Regions from separate parts of the Lysinibacillus sp. FSL P2-0066 genome, predicted to be linked through region 1. Evidence: riboswitches for the same ligand, from Rfam matches in the RefSeq annotation. Region 1 holds a riboswitch; each other region holds the start of a gene.

Region 1 (5,958 bases):
TTGGTATTGTTAAAGACTTTAGAGTTGTTCTATTAATTGTTGTAACTCCTGCTTGGAACGAGGTATTTTGATATTTTCGGGCAAGAGCTTCTTTTTTTGTAATGCTATGACCATTTCAAAAACCCATGGACGTTCAAGGTGCGCGCGATTTAACAATTCTTCTTCATAAAACAAGGTGATTGGATCGCCGTTATAAATAATTTTTCCAGCCTCCATCACAATCATTAGATCGGCCCATTCATAGGCAAGAGGAATGTCATGGGTTGCTAGTAAAATGGTTCTCTCACCATCATCTAATTTGGCTAAGTATTGTAATACTTGTGTAGCATAATAATTATCAAGACCGGCTGTTGGTTCATCTAACAAAAGGACAGAGGGCTCCATCGCTAAAACACCTGCCATTGCTACACGTTTTTTCTGACCTACGCTTAAAAAATGAATGGGTTTATCAAGCAAATCTTCCACTTCGGTTTGCGCAACGGCCCATGCTATTTTTTCTTCCGTTTTTTCAGTAGACCAGCCGAGATTCAATGGGCCAAATGCTATATCTTGCTTGACGGTCCCTGAAAAAAGCTGATGATCTGCATTCTGAAAAACAATGCCGACTTTTTGGCGTAGGGCCTTTAAAGCTTTTCGACTATATTCCAGATCGTTGCCTTCGAATACAATCGTCCCAGCTGTAGGTTTTAAAATACCGTTAAGATGTTGAAATAAAGTCGATTTTCCTGCGCCATTATGCCCGAGTATGGCGATTTTTTTACCTTTTGGAATGTCTAATGTAATATCTGACAACGCCTTCGTACCATCCGCATAGGCATAAGATAATTGGTTGAGTTCAAAATAAAATGCTGTCATGTAAAATACCCTCCATATACGATGAGGACTAGTAAAATAGCTGCCATGCCTAGCCAATTTTTCTTGCTATAAGAGCCCATCTCTTGCCAGTAGACGGCCTCGCCTCCACGTGATTGCATGGCATTGTTGAGCTCTCGGCTACGCTGAAACATTTCCACAAATAATGCCACAATAAGCATGGAGACAGAGCGTAGCCATTGCATCGGTGAATGATAGCCAAGACGTGCTTGCTGGGCGAGATGTATATTTTGCATGCTTTCTAAAAACATAAAAATAAAACGATAGATTAGTTCGACGAGCTCAACCAATAAAGAGGGGAGTCGCCATTGTCTTAGCACATAACATATTCCTTGTACAGAAGTGGTTAGAATTAAAAAGTATAAACAACTAATACTGCCAAGGACTATAAAGAACAGCTGTTGTGCTGCTAACATACTTGCATTCCCGATAAAGACAGTCCAATTGCTCCAGGTAAACGACCAAATATGGGCAGGGAGTGCATTCGTTGATGATGTAAAGGAAAGTAAAATAGAAACGAGGCTTGTTAATAAGAAAAAGCCAGGTAGCAATAATAATTTGAAATAGTATGTAAGCGGAATTTTTGCACCTACAATGATAAAAGCACTCATTACAAAAAATGTAATGAGTGAAAGTCGTTCATCTCTCATAATGAGCGTTATGAGAAGTAGTCCAAGTGAAAATATCATTTTTTCTAGCGGATGAACGGACGCTAGCTTATTCAGATAGGCATACTTATCAATGAGTAACATAATGGTTAACCTTCTTTGTGTTTGCCACGCATATAGCCGATGAAGTAGCCAATAAAGCCAGCTCCTATAGCTGCCTGTAGCACGAATAATAAGCTTTCGATTTCACCACTAGGTGGCTCCCATAGACTCTCAAACCATGGCTCATATTCCGCATTGATTTCACCAATAGCTGCTTCTGCCTCACCATCAGCACCACCAAATTCAGCACCTTTTTGTATGAACAACGGAATAATGGCTAACAACACTACAATGGCTAACAGCAATAAATTTTTTTTCATCTTTAATGTGCCTCCTTTGTTGAGAAAACACGTAAAGTTTTTAATTCGCTAATATTGTATTTTTTCAAGAAATTCATCACAATGACGGTTAAAATGCCTTCACTCACGGCTAAAGGAATTTGAGTTAAGGCAAAAATACCTGCAAACTTTGTAAAGGATGCCATAAAGCCTCCAACCTCAGAAGGGAAGGCTAGTGCTAGTTGTACAGAAGTCACAACATATGTACCTAAATCACCAAGCATGGCTGCAAAGAAAACGGCTAGTGAAAATGACAAGCCTACTTTTTGTGCTCCTTTAAAGACAAAGTAAGCAATAAAAGGACCTACAATAGCCATAGAAAAGGCATTAGCCCCTAAAGTTGTAATTCCTCCATGAGCTAATAATAAAGATTGAAATAATAAAACGATTGTTCCAATTACACTCATTGCTAGAGGGCCAAAGAGTACTGTCCCAAGTCCTACACCAGTTGGGTGAGAGCAACTACCTGTAACTGAAGGGATTTTTAGGGCGGATAGCACAAAGGCAAAGGCTCCTGAAAGCCCCAAAAGCATTTTGGTTTCAGGATTTTCATCAATGGTTTTTCGAATAGAACGCAATCCTAGAATGATAAATGGGATAGAGATCACCCACCAAAAAATAGCCCATTCGATTGGTAAAAAACCTTCCATGATATGCATGGCAAAGGCACGTTTTGGCACGATTAAAAAGGCCAGTAAAAAATAACTAAGTTTCCACCATGATAATTTCAAAAAGCTTTCCTCCTAACTAATTAATAGATTTTTAGAATATTGCGTGCGTAATTAAAAAAAGCACTTCTCCTTAGGTGGAAAAGTGCATAGCTAAAAAAGCAAATAACAGTCTCATCTGCTAAGCCGCACACCTATCCTCGTAGGTTGAAACGATCACTTATTTTTCGGCAGGTCTCCTGGCTCTAGTTCAATGCTTTATAGGTCTTCCCATCCGTTGGACAGTGACATATTCTATAAAGCTCCCTATTACAGTGGCGGGACCGCGCCGGACTCAAACCGGCTTCCCTTTTAAGCAAAATGACAAGCACTTTGCACCGAAAAACATTCAAATTGTGAGATTTCACGACAAAGTGTAACATGAATTTCCATAAATATGCTATACCTTTTATGAAATTTTTTAAATTAAAGGTCAACGGTGAATATTCTGATAAAATTTTGTGCGCAAATTATATAGATTGTATAAATTTCATACCTAGTTCCATTCAAAATTGATAAATTTGTCATAAATTTTTAAAGAAATATTGAAATTTTAAAATAATAAGATATGATAAAGACAGTTTTCTATTTAAAATTCTAATAAAAATTTCATATAAAACGTCAATAAGTGCTCGAATAGCTCGAGATAATAGGGAAATTGGTGAAAATCCAATACAGCCCCCGCTACTGTAATAGCTGATGAAATCGCAAAGCCACTGGTGCAAACTTGGGAAGGTGCGACAGTAAAATGAAGCTTAAGTCAGGAAACCTGCTTATTTGATTGTGCATGCAAACTTTTCGGAGGGAGAAGTTGAAGCGAAAGCGGGTACCTGTATTTCATTCTATTCGTTTTTATTTGGCTTCTACAAAACCTTTACTCTTCGTTATAGAGTAAAGGTTTTTCTTTTTCCAAAAAGCAAATGAGGGGAGACAGAAGATGACAACTTGGAATTTAGAGGGGATGAAAACACATCTCTTTATTTGCAATGGCAGTAGCTGCATGAAAAAGGATGGGGAGGAAATTACCTTAGCCATTCGAGATGAGATACAGCGGCAAGCACTCGATCAGGAAATACATACGACAAGAACGCGCTGTAATGGACGCTGCAAGGATGCTTGTGTGGTAATCGCTTATCCTCAAGGAAACTGGTATCGTGTGCCATCAACAGAGCATGCTAGAACACTAGTACAAGATTTACATCATGAATCCTTATACAACGAACATGTCTTTACACTTCGTGAAGGTACATTACAGCGTACTGCTCAAACAACTGCCATTAAAGGGATCGAAAAGGTGAAAGAGGGGTAACAACATGGCGCAAAAAGGAAAAATTTTCGTAGTAGGCTTTGGACCTGGAGATTTTAAGCATATTACGACACGTGCAGTAGAGGCTTTACAACAAAGTGATATGATTATAGGCTATAAAACCTATGTAGAGCTGATTCAAGATTTAGTAAGTGCAAAATCGATTGTTAGTACAGGCATGACAGAAGAAGTGTCGCGTGCACAGGAAGCCGTTCGTCAAGCTGAAGCAGGGAGCATCGTCTCAGTAATTTCGAGTGGTGATGCAGGCGTCTATGGCATGGCAGGATTAGTCTATGAGGTGTTAATTGAGCTAGGCTGGACAGAAGCAACAGGAATTGAAGTTGAAATTGTTCCTGGGATTTCTGCGATTAATTCATGCGCTAGCATACTTGGTGCACCTATTATGCACGATGCTTGTACAATCAGTTTGAGTGACCATCTAACACCTTGGAATTTAATTGCAAAGCGTGTCGAGGCAGCTGCAATGGCGGACTTTGTCATTGCTTTATACAATCCTAAAAGTGGACGTCGAACAAGACAAATTGTCGAGGCTCAACGAATACTCTTAGAATATCGTTCGCCAGACACACCAGTAGGGCTTGTGAAAAGTGCCTATCGAGAGCGTCAAGAAGTGACCATGACAACACTAGCAGAAATGCTAGAACATGATATTGGTATGTTGACAACTGTCATTATCGGGAATTCGTCAACATTTTTCTATGACAATAAGATGATTACGCCCCGCGGTTACCAACGTAAATATACCCTGGGTGAAGAGAAACAGCCATTACGTCCACATCAACGTTTACGCGAAGAAAATGAACCTTGGGCAATGAACCAAGAGACGGGAACAGCGCGAAATGACTTTACGGCTGACCCTAATGCAGGGCGCTTTAATAAACCCAGTATAGCCGCTACGCCAAAGCCTAAAAAAACAGCTCTTGAAATGGCTACAGCGGCACTTGCAATGGTAAAAGGGACAAGCGCAGTCAAAGTAACACCGAAGCTTGTACAGCAAAAAATAGAATCTATTTTTGAATTAGCAGTAAGTCCTGGTGTAGCCAATAAGTTTTTTACTCCCCAGCAAATGATGACGTTAGCGGAGGTCGTTGGGGATGAGGGGACGATGGAATACACACCAGATCATCAAATTCATTTGAAAATACCAACGACTGCCCCTGAACAGATCACAGAGAAATTACAGGAAGTAGGGTTTTTATTAGCCCCGATTGGTGATGTGTTATCACTGAAGGCTTGTGATTTTTGCTACGGTGAAAAGGCTGATTCAATACCATATGCAGAGGAAATACAAGAAAAACTAGGCGGTATGTCCTTACCGAAGACATTAAATATTGGCTTTAATGGCTGTGGTATGGCCTGTTATCGGGCTGTATTTGATGATATTGGCATCGTCTACCGCAAAAGTAAATTCGATGTCTTTATTGGAGCAAAACCAGTCGGTCGTACAGCACACGCAGCACAGCCTGTTGTAGAAGGGCTGGAGCCTGAGCAACTGATTCCACTCATTACAGATATTATTGAAGAATATAAAGCAAATGCTCATCCAAATGAACGCTTGTTTAAATATTTTAAACGTGTGAAAAAGATACTGCATTTTACGTATCAAGATATGTCTTCCAAAATAAAAGTAGAGCCAGCTCCGTGCGGCGACTAGTAAGGAGTAGAGAGATGAAAGCTATTTTATTTGTCGGCCATGGGAGCCGTTTAGCAGCAGGAAATGATGAGGTTCGTACATTTATCGAACAAATGACACCGCGTATTGATGAACAATTTTTAGTGGAAACTTGTTTCCTTGAATTTGCTTCACCTAACATCGAAGAAGGTATTACAAACTGTGTGAAAAAGGGAGCTACAGAGGTACATGTAATTCCAATCATTTTACTGCATGCAGGCCATTCAAAGCTGCATATTCCAGCGGAAATCGAGCATGCGCGTGAGCATTATCCAGCGATTACCTTCACATATGGTCAAACAATTGGTATCCATGATGAAATCTTTGCCAT
Region 2 (5,958 bases), 440 kb from region 1:
CTCGAAAATGACCTTCAATCGTTTGAATACGATCGAATGCAGCGGATGGGTTTTGCAAAATCATCGAAAGATGCCGGCCACGATAAGCTCTCCATTTAGCAGCTGAAACATTTAATAAATTTTCTTGCAGATAGAGTACTTCACCCTGGCTGACATGCGCTACGGATGGCAATGTTTGCATGATGGCATGGCAAAGCATAGATTTTCCACTGCCACTTTCCCCAATAATTCCTAGGACTCTCCCTTTATAAGCTGTCAGATTGATAGAGGTTAATATATTTTTCTGTCCGATTTTGACTGTTAGGTCTTTCACTTCTAAAACTTTCTCCATAACTTCCCCTTTCCTAGTCAAACTTTTTTAAACGATTTGCTAATTGATTAAACAATAACACAACAAGGATAATGGCAAGCCCAGGATAAAGCATTAATTCAGGATGCTGCCGCATGTATTGCTTCCCTTCATTGATCATCATGCCCCATTCTGGAATCGGCGCCTGTACACCAAGCCCGATAAAGGAAAAACTCGCAATTTCTAAAATTACCTTTCCTATGTCAAATGTAACTATCGTGACAATAGTTGGCAATATATTGGGTATATAATGACGTCTAATTAATTGGATACCTGTAGTGCCAGTAATCCTTGCAGCTTGAACAAAGTCTTTCTCATTCATGCCAATAAACAAACTTCGGACCATTCTTGCATAATAAATGAGCTGTGTAAAAATGAGCGCTATTAAAACGTTTTTTAGGCTAGGACCTAATATACCTAACAGCCCAAATGCAAGTACGAGTGTCGGAAAGGCTAATAAACTATCACATAGTCGAATAAAAAGGAAATCGATTAAGCCCCTTTTCAACGCTACAAAGGCACCTAGTAGGATAGCTAAAACAATGGCAATTAGCTGAATGACGAGCGCTGATCCTAATGAATATCGAATACCTAAAAGGAGGCGTGACAAGATACACCGTCCTAAATGATCTGTACCTAATGGATAGTCCCAAGACGGAACTGAAAATTTCTTAGCTATATCGACAGCTAAAGGATCGTGTGGCATTAAAATTGGCGCAAATAGCCCTAACAAGCCAATGATAACAAGGAGGGATAGACTGATTAATCCTGTTAGCTTGCTACTTTTTCTTCGTAAGAAATTCATATCAATCTCTCCTGCCCTTCATCATTAGATGAGGGTCCAATAAACGATGCAATATATCTGTACATAAATTGGCAAGCACATAGATAACCGCAATAATTAATACATAGCATTGTACAACTGGATAATCCCTGTTCATAATGGATTCTATTAAGTACCTGCCGAGTCCTGGCCAGCTAAAAACCTGCTCCACAATCACGGCTCCACCTAATAGATTGCCAAGGGTCATGCCTAGCAAGGGAGTCAAGGGAATAGCAGCATTTCGCAACACATGACGGATAAGAATCACAGAGCTTTTTAATCCTCTTAGCCGTGCATATTGAACATATTGCTGTTGTAATTCTTCTAGGATGGTTGAACGGATAAACTGAACGAATAATCCAATTGTTGGTAACGCCAGTGCGAAGGCGGGTAAAACTAAATGAGCAGGTGTGCCCTTCCCGTTTGTCGGAAAGAGTCCTAATTTTAAGCTAAATAAATAGAGTAATAGGAAACCTAACCAAAAGGTTGGAATCGACACACTCAAGATGGAAAAGAATTGTATGATTTTATCGATGATGGTGTGCTTATACAATGCGCTTATTACCCCGAATGGAATACTTAGCCCTAAAATGAGGATAAACGCAGCAATAGCTAATTCAATGGTTGCGGGTAATTTCGTGAATAGCTCATGTGCCACGGGTAATTTACTAACAAAAGATGTTCCAAAATCTAGCTGTAATACGCCCTTTCCCCATAGCAAATATTGAAGAAGAAACGACTTGTCTGTCCCTAGTTCCTCACGCAATGCCTGAATGGCTTCCTCTGTTGGCGCAACCCTTGCCAAACGTAGTATGACTTCAGCAGGCTCTACTGGAACAAAACGAATAAATACAAAGGTTAGGATGGAAACGCCTAATAAGACAAAGGGCAATGTTAAAATTCTTTTTAAACAAAACATCCATGTCGATTCGTACATGCTGTCACTTCCTACTCAATCCTATGATAAAGAGAGAGCTGTCTCTGCTAGACACACTCTCTCCTCCACTTTTATTTTTCTTTAGCCATTTGTGCATAAGGTATATCATATTCAGATGCACGTGGGGCAAAATCCTTTAGAGATGGTTGATAAATCACATTATTTGTTTCGTAAGAAATAGGGTAAAAGAGTGCCTGGTCATGAAACATCGTTAAAATATTTGTGTAAAGCTGCACGCGTTCCTCTTCATCTGTCCCTACTAATAATTGGTGAATTTTCGTATCGATTTCTTTGGCGTTTGCTAAGCCTAATTTCGCCTCATACACACCACTAGCATTTGGTGTAGCTGATTCATTTGCAAAGCTATGTGGATCTGTAGGTGGTCCATTGGTCCGCCAGAAATTAATATCTACCTGGTCATCCATCAATTTTTGAAGACCGACCATTACATCTGCCCCTTCTAAATTCAACTGAACGCCAATTTTTGCGAGTTCACCTTGCATTAATTCTGCCATTGGTTTTTGAATCGCATCGGATGCAATGTAAATCAAATCTAAAGTCAACGGCTGTCCGTTTTTTGAACGAATTTTTTCACCCTTCGGTAATGTCCACCCTGCCTCATCTAGCAATTGTTGGGCTTTTTCTGGATTGTATACAATAGGTGCTAAATCTATATTGGCATAAGGAATTGCATCCCAGAACAATGTGTTCGCTACTTTTTCCGTACCATGTGTAATACTGTCGACCATTTGTTCCTTATTAATAGCATACTGAATGGCTTGACGTACCTTTAACTCAGATAATGGACCAGATTGTGTATTGAATAGCAGTGCTTTCGTAGATAAAGGCTCAGAGGTAGCAGTTTTGTATTTGCCACTGTCTTTTAAATACGTATAGTTATCTAAACTAATAATGCCACGGCCATAAATTAAATCTAATTCTTCGTTTTCAAATGCTAATGAAATAGATTCTGAGTCTGGGATAATTTTTACTTTTATTTGTTCTACTAATGGTTGTTCTCCCCAATAGTTTTCATTGCGACTAAATAATGCATATTCATCCTTTTTGTATTCAGTTAATACCCAAGGGCCTGTTCCAATCGGTGCTTTGATAGAATCTTGCGTCATATCACCATCTGGGAATCCGTCATCCCCTAAAAAACGGAAAGGTCTGACAAAGGCAAGTTCGTTTAAGACAGGATAATATGGCTCATCCAATTGCAGACGAATTGTAAAATCATCCACTTTTACAACCTCTTTCATGTGGTTAACCATCCCCATCCAAGAATGCATATCTCGATTCGCTAATACGGCGTCAAAGTTACGAATGACATTATCTGCATTAAATGTGGTGCCGTCTGAATATTTCACATCTTTTCTTAGATGGAAAGTATACGAAGTTTTATCCTCTGAGATGTCCCAGCTTTCGGCGAGCTTAGGCGTAACAGTACCATCATCGTTGTATTCCACCAAGGATTCATAAACCATTGCTTGGGCAGTCATTTGATTCGGTAAATATGTATGAGGATTCAATGGACCTACATCTAATGGCCAGCCAATCGTTATCATTTTTTCATCTGTTTGGTTTGCTGAGGTCTTTTCCTTTTCTTCATCCATGCCTGTACAGCCAGCAAGTAAACTGAACGTCAGGACAAGCAGGAAAGGAAGTAAATACTTTGTCAATCTCATTTTCTGTCTCCTATCTCTATTCGTAGTACAAATAAATCTACTTGTTGAAGAAGAGAAGGCATAAAAAAACCTTATTCTAAAAAAGAATAAGGACAGAAAAACCCACGATGAACAAGTCTCCATCCATCTCCCTATCTTTCGTAGATCATCAATGAATCTTCTTACAAGCAGGCATTCTGGCTCATGAATCATCATTTTGCTTCACCTTCCCAAGTACTCACTCAGTGGTATTTGAAACAAAACTACTCATTTACAGCTGCGGGACAGCATGGGGATTTCACCCATTTTCCTTTTAATTGAATGAAAGACGATTTCACTCAAACTTGTAATGATTGCTATGAAATTAGTAATAAACATAACATGCTCGCATGGTCACGTCAATTTTATTTTCTGAATATAATAAATAACATAAAAAGACTAGGGATTCACCCTAGTCTTCGTAATTGGAGAGTAGATGTAGTAGATTAAAAAATCATTTCGTTATCTTAATGTAGATTGCTGTACAGCTTGACGCAACGTTTTAGTAGCAGCAACCATATTGGCTAAAGCTGCAACGGTTTCTTCTTCTTTTCTCGTTTTTAAGCCACAATCTGGATTCACCCAGAATTGATGACGGTCCAGCACCTGTAGACTATCTTTCATAATAGTGAGCATTTCTTCCTCGCTTGGTACACGAGGGCTATGAATATCATAGACGCCTAAGCCAATTCCTTTATTATAGGGTTGCACTTGTAGTGAAGAAATAAGTTCCCCATGGCTTCGCGATGTTTCAATGGAAATCACATCTGCATCTAGTGCGCTAATCGGTTCGATGAAATCATTAAATTCGCAGTAACACATATGTGTATGGATTTGTGTTTCATCTTTGACACTAGATGTAGCAAGCTTGAAGGAATTGACAGCCCAATCTAAGTAAGCCCCCCATTCTTCCTTTCTAAGCGGTAAACCTTCTCTTAACGCTGGCTCGTCCACTTGAATAATCGAAATTCCTGCGTTTTCTAGTGCTTCCACCTCTTTGCGAAGTGCTAATGCAATTTGATAAGCGACATCTTGACGGGAAAGATCATCGCGCACAAAGGACCAATTTAATATCGTTACTGGCCCTGTCAGCATGCCCTTTACAAATCGCTTTGTTAGGCTTTGAGCATAGGCTGATTCTTTTACGGTAATTGGTGAGGCCCACGCAACATCTCCATAAATGATCGGAGGCTTCACACAGCGTGACCCGTATGAAACGACCCATGCTTTTTCTGTAAAGGCAAAGCCAGTCAATTTTTCACCAAAATATTCTACCATGTCTGTACGCTCAAATTCACCATGAACAAGTACATCGATATCTAATTCCTCTTGTATAGTGATCCAGCGCTTTGTTTCGTCTTCTAAAAATGTTTCATAGGCTTCATTCGATAATTGTTTCTTTCGCCACGCATTACGATTTCTTTTCACTTCATCTGATTGCGGGAAGCTACCGATTGTAGTTGTTGGAAACAGCGGTAATCCTAAGGCTTGTTGTTGGATCGTTTGTCGCTTCGTAAAATTACTGTGTCGTTCAAAATCTTGCTTTGTCACAGTTTGAACGGCTTGATGAATTAACTTATTTTGGCGGATTGGATGATTTTTTAGAGCCTCAATCGCCTTCATACTTTCTGAAAAATTATGTTGTAAGGAACCATCTTTATCTCGTCTGAATTTAGTCAGCCCCGTGATTTCTACGATTTTCTCATCTGCGAAGGCCAGAGACTGCTTTAAAACAGGGTCAAGATCATTTTCAAGAGAGGTTGTGATTGGAACGTGCTGTAGGTTACTTGATGGTTGAATCCATAGTTCAGCAGCATGACTTAGCTGTTCAATGGCTTGAATTGTCGCATTGACCTCCGCCAGGTTTGAACGCCAAATATCACGGCCATTCACTACCCCTATTCCTAATACTTTATCCTGCGGGAAACCAAATTGACGAAGTGACGCCATATTTCCTTTATAGCCATGAACAAAGTCCAAACCGAATCCTTGAACAGGCAATGTACTTAATGCTTCATAGGCACTTAAAGCTTCGAAATAAGTCTGTAGCATTATTTTAGCCTCAGGAACGGCAGTGGCTAACTGGTCATACATTTCTTTCACCAGCTTTATCTCTGCTGGATCAAGTGTTAAGACGAGGGAT
Region 3 (5,958 bases), 2.2 Mb from region 1:
CGACTTTTAAGGGAGAGATGCAAGATGAATAGTTCCAATTTGTTAGCACGTAATGCCCGTAAATATCCGAAAAATGAAGCCGTTATTTGTCATGGCAGAAGAGTAACCTATCAAGATTTAGATCAGCAGGTGACATGCTTCAGTCATGCTTTACTAGAGCAGGGAGTAAGGCAGGGGGATAAGGTTTTAATTTTTATGCCAAACGTTTTAGAGTTTGTTGTTAGCTACTTTGCTATTCAGCGTATCGGAGCGATCGTTGTGCCAGTCAATGCAAAGTTTACATTACAGGAAGTAGAGTACGTGGCGCAGCATGCCGAAGCCAAGGCCATTGTCGTACATGAGGCTATTTTTGCAGCAGTTGAACAGCTAGCTGGTATTCCGATAAAAATTAAAACAGGTCAAGAAAAAGCAGGATGGTATCAGTATGAAACAATGCTACAAAATGCTAGTACACAAACGATTGATTGTCAGTTGCAGGAGGATGATCCTTCCACGATTTTATATACATCTGGTACGACAGGAAAACCAAAGGGTGTGTTATTTAGCTACCGTAATATTTTAACAGTGGCGCAAATGATTGCTGTTGAAATGGAGGTAAAACCTGAGAGCCGTATTTTGCTCATGATGCCATTAACACACTCAGCACCATTACATTTATTTTTAATGGCTGGTGTATTGGTAGGCTCAACAAATGTATTAACACCAACTTTTACACCCGATTTATTCATTGATTCCATTGAAAAGGAGAAAACAACACATTTCTTTGGTGCACCTGTTGCTTATTTATTAACGGCACAGCTGCCAAGACTCCATTCGGCAGATTTGTCTTCTATGAAATGGTGGGTCTATGGAGGGGCACCGTTATCTCAAAGTGAGGTTCGATTCATTCAGCAGGCATTCCGCACAAATAATTTGACTTGTGTATATGGATTAACAGAGGCAGGTCCAAGTGGTTCATTATTATTTGGCAAGGAGCATGAAGCAAAGGCAGGAAGTATTGGTCAGCGGGCGCCACTTGGTACAGAGTTGCGTATTGTGAATGACAGTGGAGAAGATGTAAATGTAGGCGAAGTGGGGGAAATTGTCTTGTTGGGTGAGGGCAACATGCTTGGCTACTATAAGGATGAAGTAGCTACTAATGAAGCCTTTATTGACGGTTGGTTAAAAACAGGAGATCTAGCTCGCAAGGATGAAGATGGTTTTATTTGGATCGTTGATCGTAAAAAGGATGTCATTATTTCGGGTGGTGTCAACATTTATCCGAAAGAAATTGAAGATTGTTTATTGAGCTTTGAAGGGATATTCGAGGCTGCGGTAATTGGTGTACCACATCCGCAATGGGGGGAAACTGTAAAGGCGGTGTATTCTGCTAAACAAGACATCGATGAGGAAGCTTTGAAAGCTTATTTAGAAGAACATCTTGCAAAGTTTAAAATACCACGTATTTTCGAAAAAGTGGAAGCGCTACCACGCAATGCATCAGGCAAAATATTAAAACAATCTTTGAAGGGGCAAGAGGTGAGATAGCATGAAAGTATTACAACAAGAAGAAATGCGTACTTCGAACTTTTTTACCGAGGATGAAACGCTTCAAAAAATATTAGAAATGATGTTAGATAAAGAGTTTTTATCCTATGCACATCGAGAGTTAACAGATTTTGGTGAGCTATGTGCAGGTGATATTGATACGAGGGCAAAGTATACAGATCGACAGGGAGAGCCTCGCCTTCAAAGATATGATGCCTATGGTGAAGAGATATCAGAGGTTTGGGTTAATGATGGCTATAAAAAGACGATTGAAGAGACATATAATACAGGGATTGTCGGTTATGTACACAAGGATATTCCGCAGCTAGGTCACAAGGGTAATTATGTTTATAGCTTTGCGCAAGGTTATATGCTATCACATGCAGAGCCTGGTTTTTACTGTCCCGTAACATTGACGATGGCTACTGCCTATCTATTAGATCATTATGCGGATGAAGAGGTAAAGCAGCGTTTTTTACCACATGTTTGTGCAACAGGTGACACAGATTTATATGAAGGTGCGACATTTTTAACAGAACGTCAAGGAGGCTCTGATGTTGGTGCAAATGTGGTGGAGGCTAGAAAGGATGGCACTGCGTATCGTCTATATGGTGAAAAATACTTTGCCTCCAATGCAGGCATGTGTGGTGTAGCGATGGTATTGGCGCGACTAGAAGATGCGCCAGCAGGTTCCAAAGGCTTAACGTTGTTTGCAGTTCCATGGCGCAAAGAAGATGGAACAGCGAATCATCTACGTATTCGCCGACTGAAAGATAAACTAGGGGTTCGGGCTGTTCCCTCTGGTGAGGTAGAATTTGAAGGTGCACTTGCCTATGTTGTAGGAGAGCAAAATAAAGGGATTTATTACATGCTAGAAGCACTAAATCTATCAAGAATTTGTAATGCAGTCGCTTCAATTGGTATTATGCGCCGCGGCTTCTTAGAGGCAAAACATTATGTAACCAATCGACATGCATTTGGCAAGCCCTTAACACAATACCCTATGATTCAGGATGCTTTAGGTAAATTTGCAGCTAAGTTGCACGTGGAGGTAGCGACAGTTTTTGATCTTATTCAGTTATACGATAAAGTGACGAGTGGACAGGGAACACAGCAAGACCTTATTATGAATCGTTTATATATTGCCATTATGAAAAAGGAAACGGCAGAGCAAGCCGTTCATTATGCTAGTGAGGCAATTGAATTACACGGAGGTAATGGCTATATCGAAGACTTTGTAACGCCACGCTTATTAAGAGACGCGCAAGTGTTGACGGTGTGGGAGGGGACGGCTAATATTTTGGCCTTAGAACTCATTCGTTTGGTAGATAAGTTCCATGCCCATGAATTGTTTGTACATGAGATGAAGGAACGATTAGACAAATTAGCTGACAGCTCATTGGTACAAATCGTTAAAGAAAAATTGGAGGATATGTCTGCGAAACTACAACTCTTTAGCGCTTTAGACGAAGCGACGAAAACTTTTGAAGCAAAAGATATGGCGAAAAAGATGGCTCATCTTTATGAAAGTGTTGTAGCGGTTGAATGGGCACATAAATTTGGTGGGAAATATGAAAAACTTGCGGACGTTTATTTAGAGCAGACATGGTCATTAAGAGAAATGGGTGCTCAAATGAAAACAGTCCAATACTTTTCTGAAATTGTATAATAGCTTGGAAGTCGTCTTGAATGGAGGCGACTTCTTTCATTTTCATGTATAATGAAATCAACTGAATATTATAAAGGTTCTTTACTTAAGTAAAGTGAAAAGGGAAATCGGTGTAATTCCGATGCGGTCCCGCCACTGTAAGTGTGAGTTTTTTCAAATGATGCCACTGAATATTTCGGGAAGGCTTGAAAAATCGCAAGCAGCACTAGCCAGGAGACCTGCCTTTATAACGACATACAACCTACGAGGATAGGGTGGTGGATTTTGTATCAGTTTTTTGGTGCGATTTTGACCCCTCATCTTTCAAAGATGAGGGGTATTATTTTGATTAGAATAAGAAATATCGCACGGATCAACCAAGGAGGATTCACATGAAGAAATTTTGGAAAATAGGATTATCAGCATTTTTAGCAGTGGGCTTGCTAGCTGCTTGTGGACAGGAAGCAAAGGATAACAAGCCAGCTAATGAGCAGCAAACACAGCAAGAAAAGGCACAGGTGGATGAAGCAACATTCCCAATGACAATAACAGATGCCCTTGGTAAGGACATTACACTCGAAGCACCTCCGGAGAAAATTGTTTCACTTATTCCAAGTAACACTGAAATTCTTTTTGGACTCGGTTTAAATGATGAAATAGTTGGTGTTACTGACAACGACGATTATCCACCAGAGGCAGCTGAGAAGGATAAGGTTGGCGGCATGGAATACGATATTGAAAAAATTATTGCCTTAAAACCAGATATCGTTTTTTCTCACGAATCTAGCATGTCTCTTTCAGAAGAGGCTATTGCACAGCTTGAATCGGCAGGTTTAAAAGTATTTGTAGTAAAAAATGCACAAGACTTTAATGAAACATATACGACAATTGAGCAGCTTGGACGTGCTACAGGAAAATTACCAGAGGCAGAAAAAATTGTCGCTAATATGAAGGCTAAAGTAGAAGGAATTTTGACTAAAGTCAAGGACGTTGAACCAAAAAAAGTGTTAGTTGAAGCATCGGATGAGCCAGATATTTATACAGCTGGTAATGGCACATTTATGAATGCAATGCTTGAAATGCTCAATGCAGAGAATGTAGCTGTAGATGGCGATAATTGGTATAAAATTGATGCAGAGCAAATTATCGCGAAAAACCCAGATGTCATCGTGGTGACATATCATTATGTACCAGATATTTTAACGAAGATACCAAAACGTGCGGGCTTTGATACGATTAATGCCGTGAAAAATAATGCGATTGTGCAGGTAGATGAAAGCACAACAAGTCGTCAAGGACCACGTTTAGCAGAAGGTCTAGAAGAATTAGCAAAAGCGATCTATCCTGAGGTATTTAAGTGAAAAAAATAGCACTAGCCTATACACTAACATGTACGCTTCTTCTTATTAGCATCTGGTGTGGCGTAGCAATAGGCTCAGTTCATATTCCACTAGAAGTATTGTGGAATAAGGCGGTTGATGAAACAGCCGCCAATATCTTTTGGAAAATTCGTTTGCCTCGCGTGTTATTAGCGGGACTAGTAGGCGCATCTCTAGCTATTGCTGGAGCAGCATTCCAAGGTTTATTAAAAAATCCATTAGCAGATCCATATACACTAGGGGTTTCATCAGGGGCTTCTGTTGGTGCTGTTTTAACGATCTTTTTTAGTATTTCTATACCTGTTGTCGGTTTGTATGCGCTGCCAACCTTCAGTATGATTGGTGCTATCATCACGATGGTAGTTGTTATGAGCTTTGCTAGACTCGTAGACCGCTCATTGAAAATGGAAACGTTGATATTAACAGGTGTTATTTTTAGTTCATTTTTAGGTTCCCTTATTTCATTAATGATTGCCTTATCTGGTGAAGAATTACGTCAGGTAATAGGCTGGCTACTTGGTTCTGTTTCGATGCGTGGTTGGCCATATGTCCAAATGATCATTCCATTTGTGATTGTAGGTTCAATTATGCTATGGACGCAAAGACGAGAACTAAATGTTTTGTTGTATGGTGAAGAGCGAGCAAAACATTTAGGTGTTAATGTAAAGCGCAGTAAATATTTGATATTAGCAGGTGGCTCCATGTTAACTGGAGCGGCTGTAGCGGTTTCTGGCACAATTGGCTTTGTAGGATTAGTGGTGCCGCATATGACAAGGATGATTTGGGGTTCTGATCATCGCCACTTATTGCCATTATCTTTTTTTAATGGTGCAACATTACTTATTATTTGCGACTTAGTAGCACGAACAATCATTGTGCCAAGAGAGCTACCAATTGGTGTAATTACGGCATTTATTGGAGCACCTGTTTTCTCCTATATTTTTTATAAGCAGCGAAGAAGCAAGGGGGTACGGGCATGATTGTTGTTGAACATCTATCAGGTGGCTATGAAGATATACCAATCGTCAAGGACATTAGTTTTACCGTTGAAAAGGGGAAAATTCTTGGCATTCTAGGGCCGAATGGTAGCGGGAAATCTACATTATTAAAAGTAATGAGTGGTATTTTACCTGCTACTGCTGGAACCATTTCGATTGATGGACAAAATATTCTTTCTTATAATGCTCGTGCTTTGGCGAAAAAAATGGCTGTATTACCACAGCTTCATGCAAATGCTTTCTCGAACAGTGTGAGAGAGGCAGTTTCACTAGGGCGCTATCCGCATCAAACAGGCTTTTTCTCAAGTTGGTCTACACAAGATGAGCAGGCTGTTCAACATGCTATGCTTCAAACAGGTGTAAAGCGATATGAGCATACACCGATGGAATTTTTATCTGGCGGTGA

What was found. A riboswitch is a leader RNA that binds a small molecule or an ion and turns the genes downstream of it on or off. The one in region 1 is predicted to bind cobalamin.
Region 2: linked by a shared signal. The riboswitch ahead of nikA (nickel ABC transporter substrate-binding protein) and the one ahead of MKZ14_RS13540 ((2Fe-2S) ferredoxin domain-containing protein) in region 1 are both predicted to bind cobalamin.
Region 3: linked by a shared signal. The riboswitch ahead of MKZ14_RS02660 (ABC transporter substrate-binding protein) and the one ahead of MKZ14_RS13540 ((2Fe-2S) ferredoxin domain-containing protein) in region 1 are both predicted to bind cobalamin.

What each region holds. Positions count from the first base shown of each region.
Region 1 covers NZ_CP150202.1:2,705,007-2,710,964, reverse strand. Annotated here, with positions in the region: gene MKZ14_RS13560 (ATP-binding cassette domain-containing protein) at 19-855, opposite strand; gene cbiQ (cobalt ECF transporter T component CbiQ) at 852-1,625, opposite strand; gene MKZ14_RS13550 (energy-coupling factor ABC transporter substrate-binding protein) at 1,631-1,903, opposite strand; gene MKZ14_RS13545 (energy-coupling factor ABC transporter permease) at 1,906-2,652, opposite strand; cobalamin riboswitch at 2,801-2,986, opposite strand; cobalamin riboswitch at 3,238-3,420, shown strand; gene MKZ14_RS13540 ((2Fe-2S) ferredoxin domain-containing protein) at 3,566-3,937, shown strand; gene cobJ (precorrin-3B C(17)-methyltransferase) at 3,942-5,609, shown strand; gene MKZ14_RS13530 (sirohydrochlorin chelatase) at 5,624-5,958, shown strand, end outside.
Region 2 covers NZ_CP150202.1:2,262,151-2,268,108, reverse strand. Annotated here, with positions in the region: gene MKZ14_RS11210 (ABC transporter ATP-binding protein) at 1-331, opposite strand, end outside; gene MKZ14_RS11205 (ABC transporter permease subunit) at 345-1,154, opposite strand; gene nikB (nickel ABC transporter permease) at 1,156-2,109, opposite strand; gene nikA (nickel ABC transporter substrate-binding protein) at 2,181-3,797, opposite strand; cobalamin riboswitch at 3,946-4,139, opposite strand; gene metE (5-methyltetrahydropteroyltriglutamate--homocysteine S-methyltransferase) at 4,278-5,958, opposite strand, start outside.
Region 3 covers NZ_CP150202.1:536,747-542,704, forward strand. Annotated here, with positions in the region: gene MKZ14_RS02645 (MerR family DNA-binding transcriptional regulator) at 1-32, shown strand, start outside; gene MKZ14_RS02650 (long-chain-fatty-acid--CoA ligase) at 25-1,527, shown strand; gene MKZ14_RS02655 (acyl-CoA dehydrogenase family protein) at 1,529-3,196, shown strand; cobalamin riboswitch at 3,254-3,437, shown strand; gene MKZ14_RS02660 (ABC transporter substrate-binding protein) at 3,568-4,536, shown strand; gene MKZ14_RS02665 (iron ABC transporter permease) at 4,533-5,534, shown strand; gene MKZ14_RS02670 (adenosylcobinamide amidohydrolase) at 5,531-5,958, shown strand, end outside.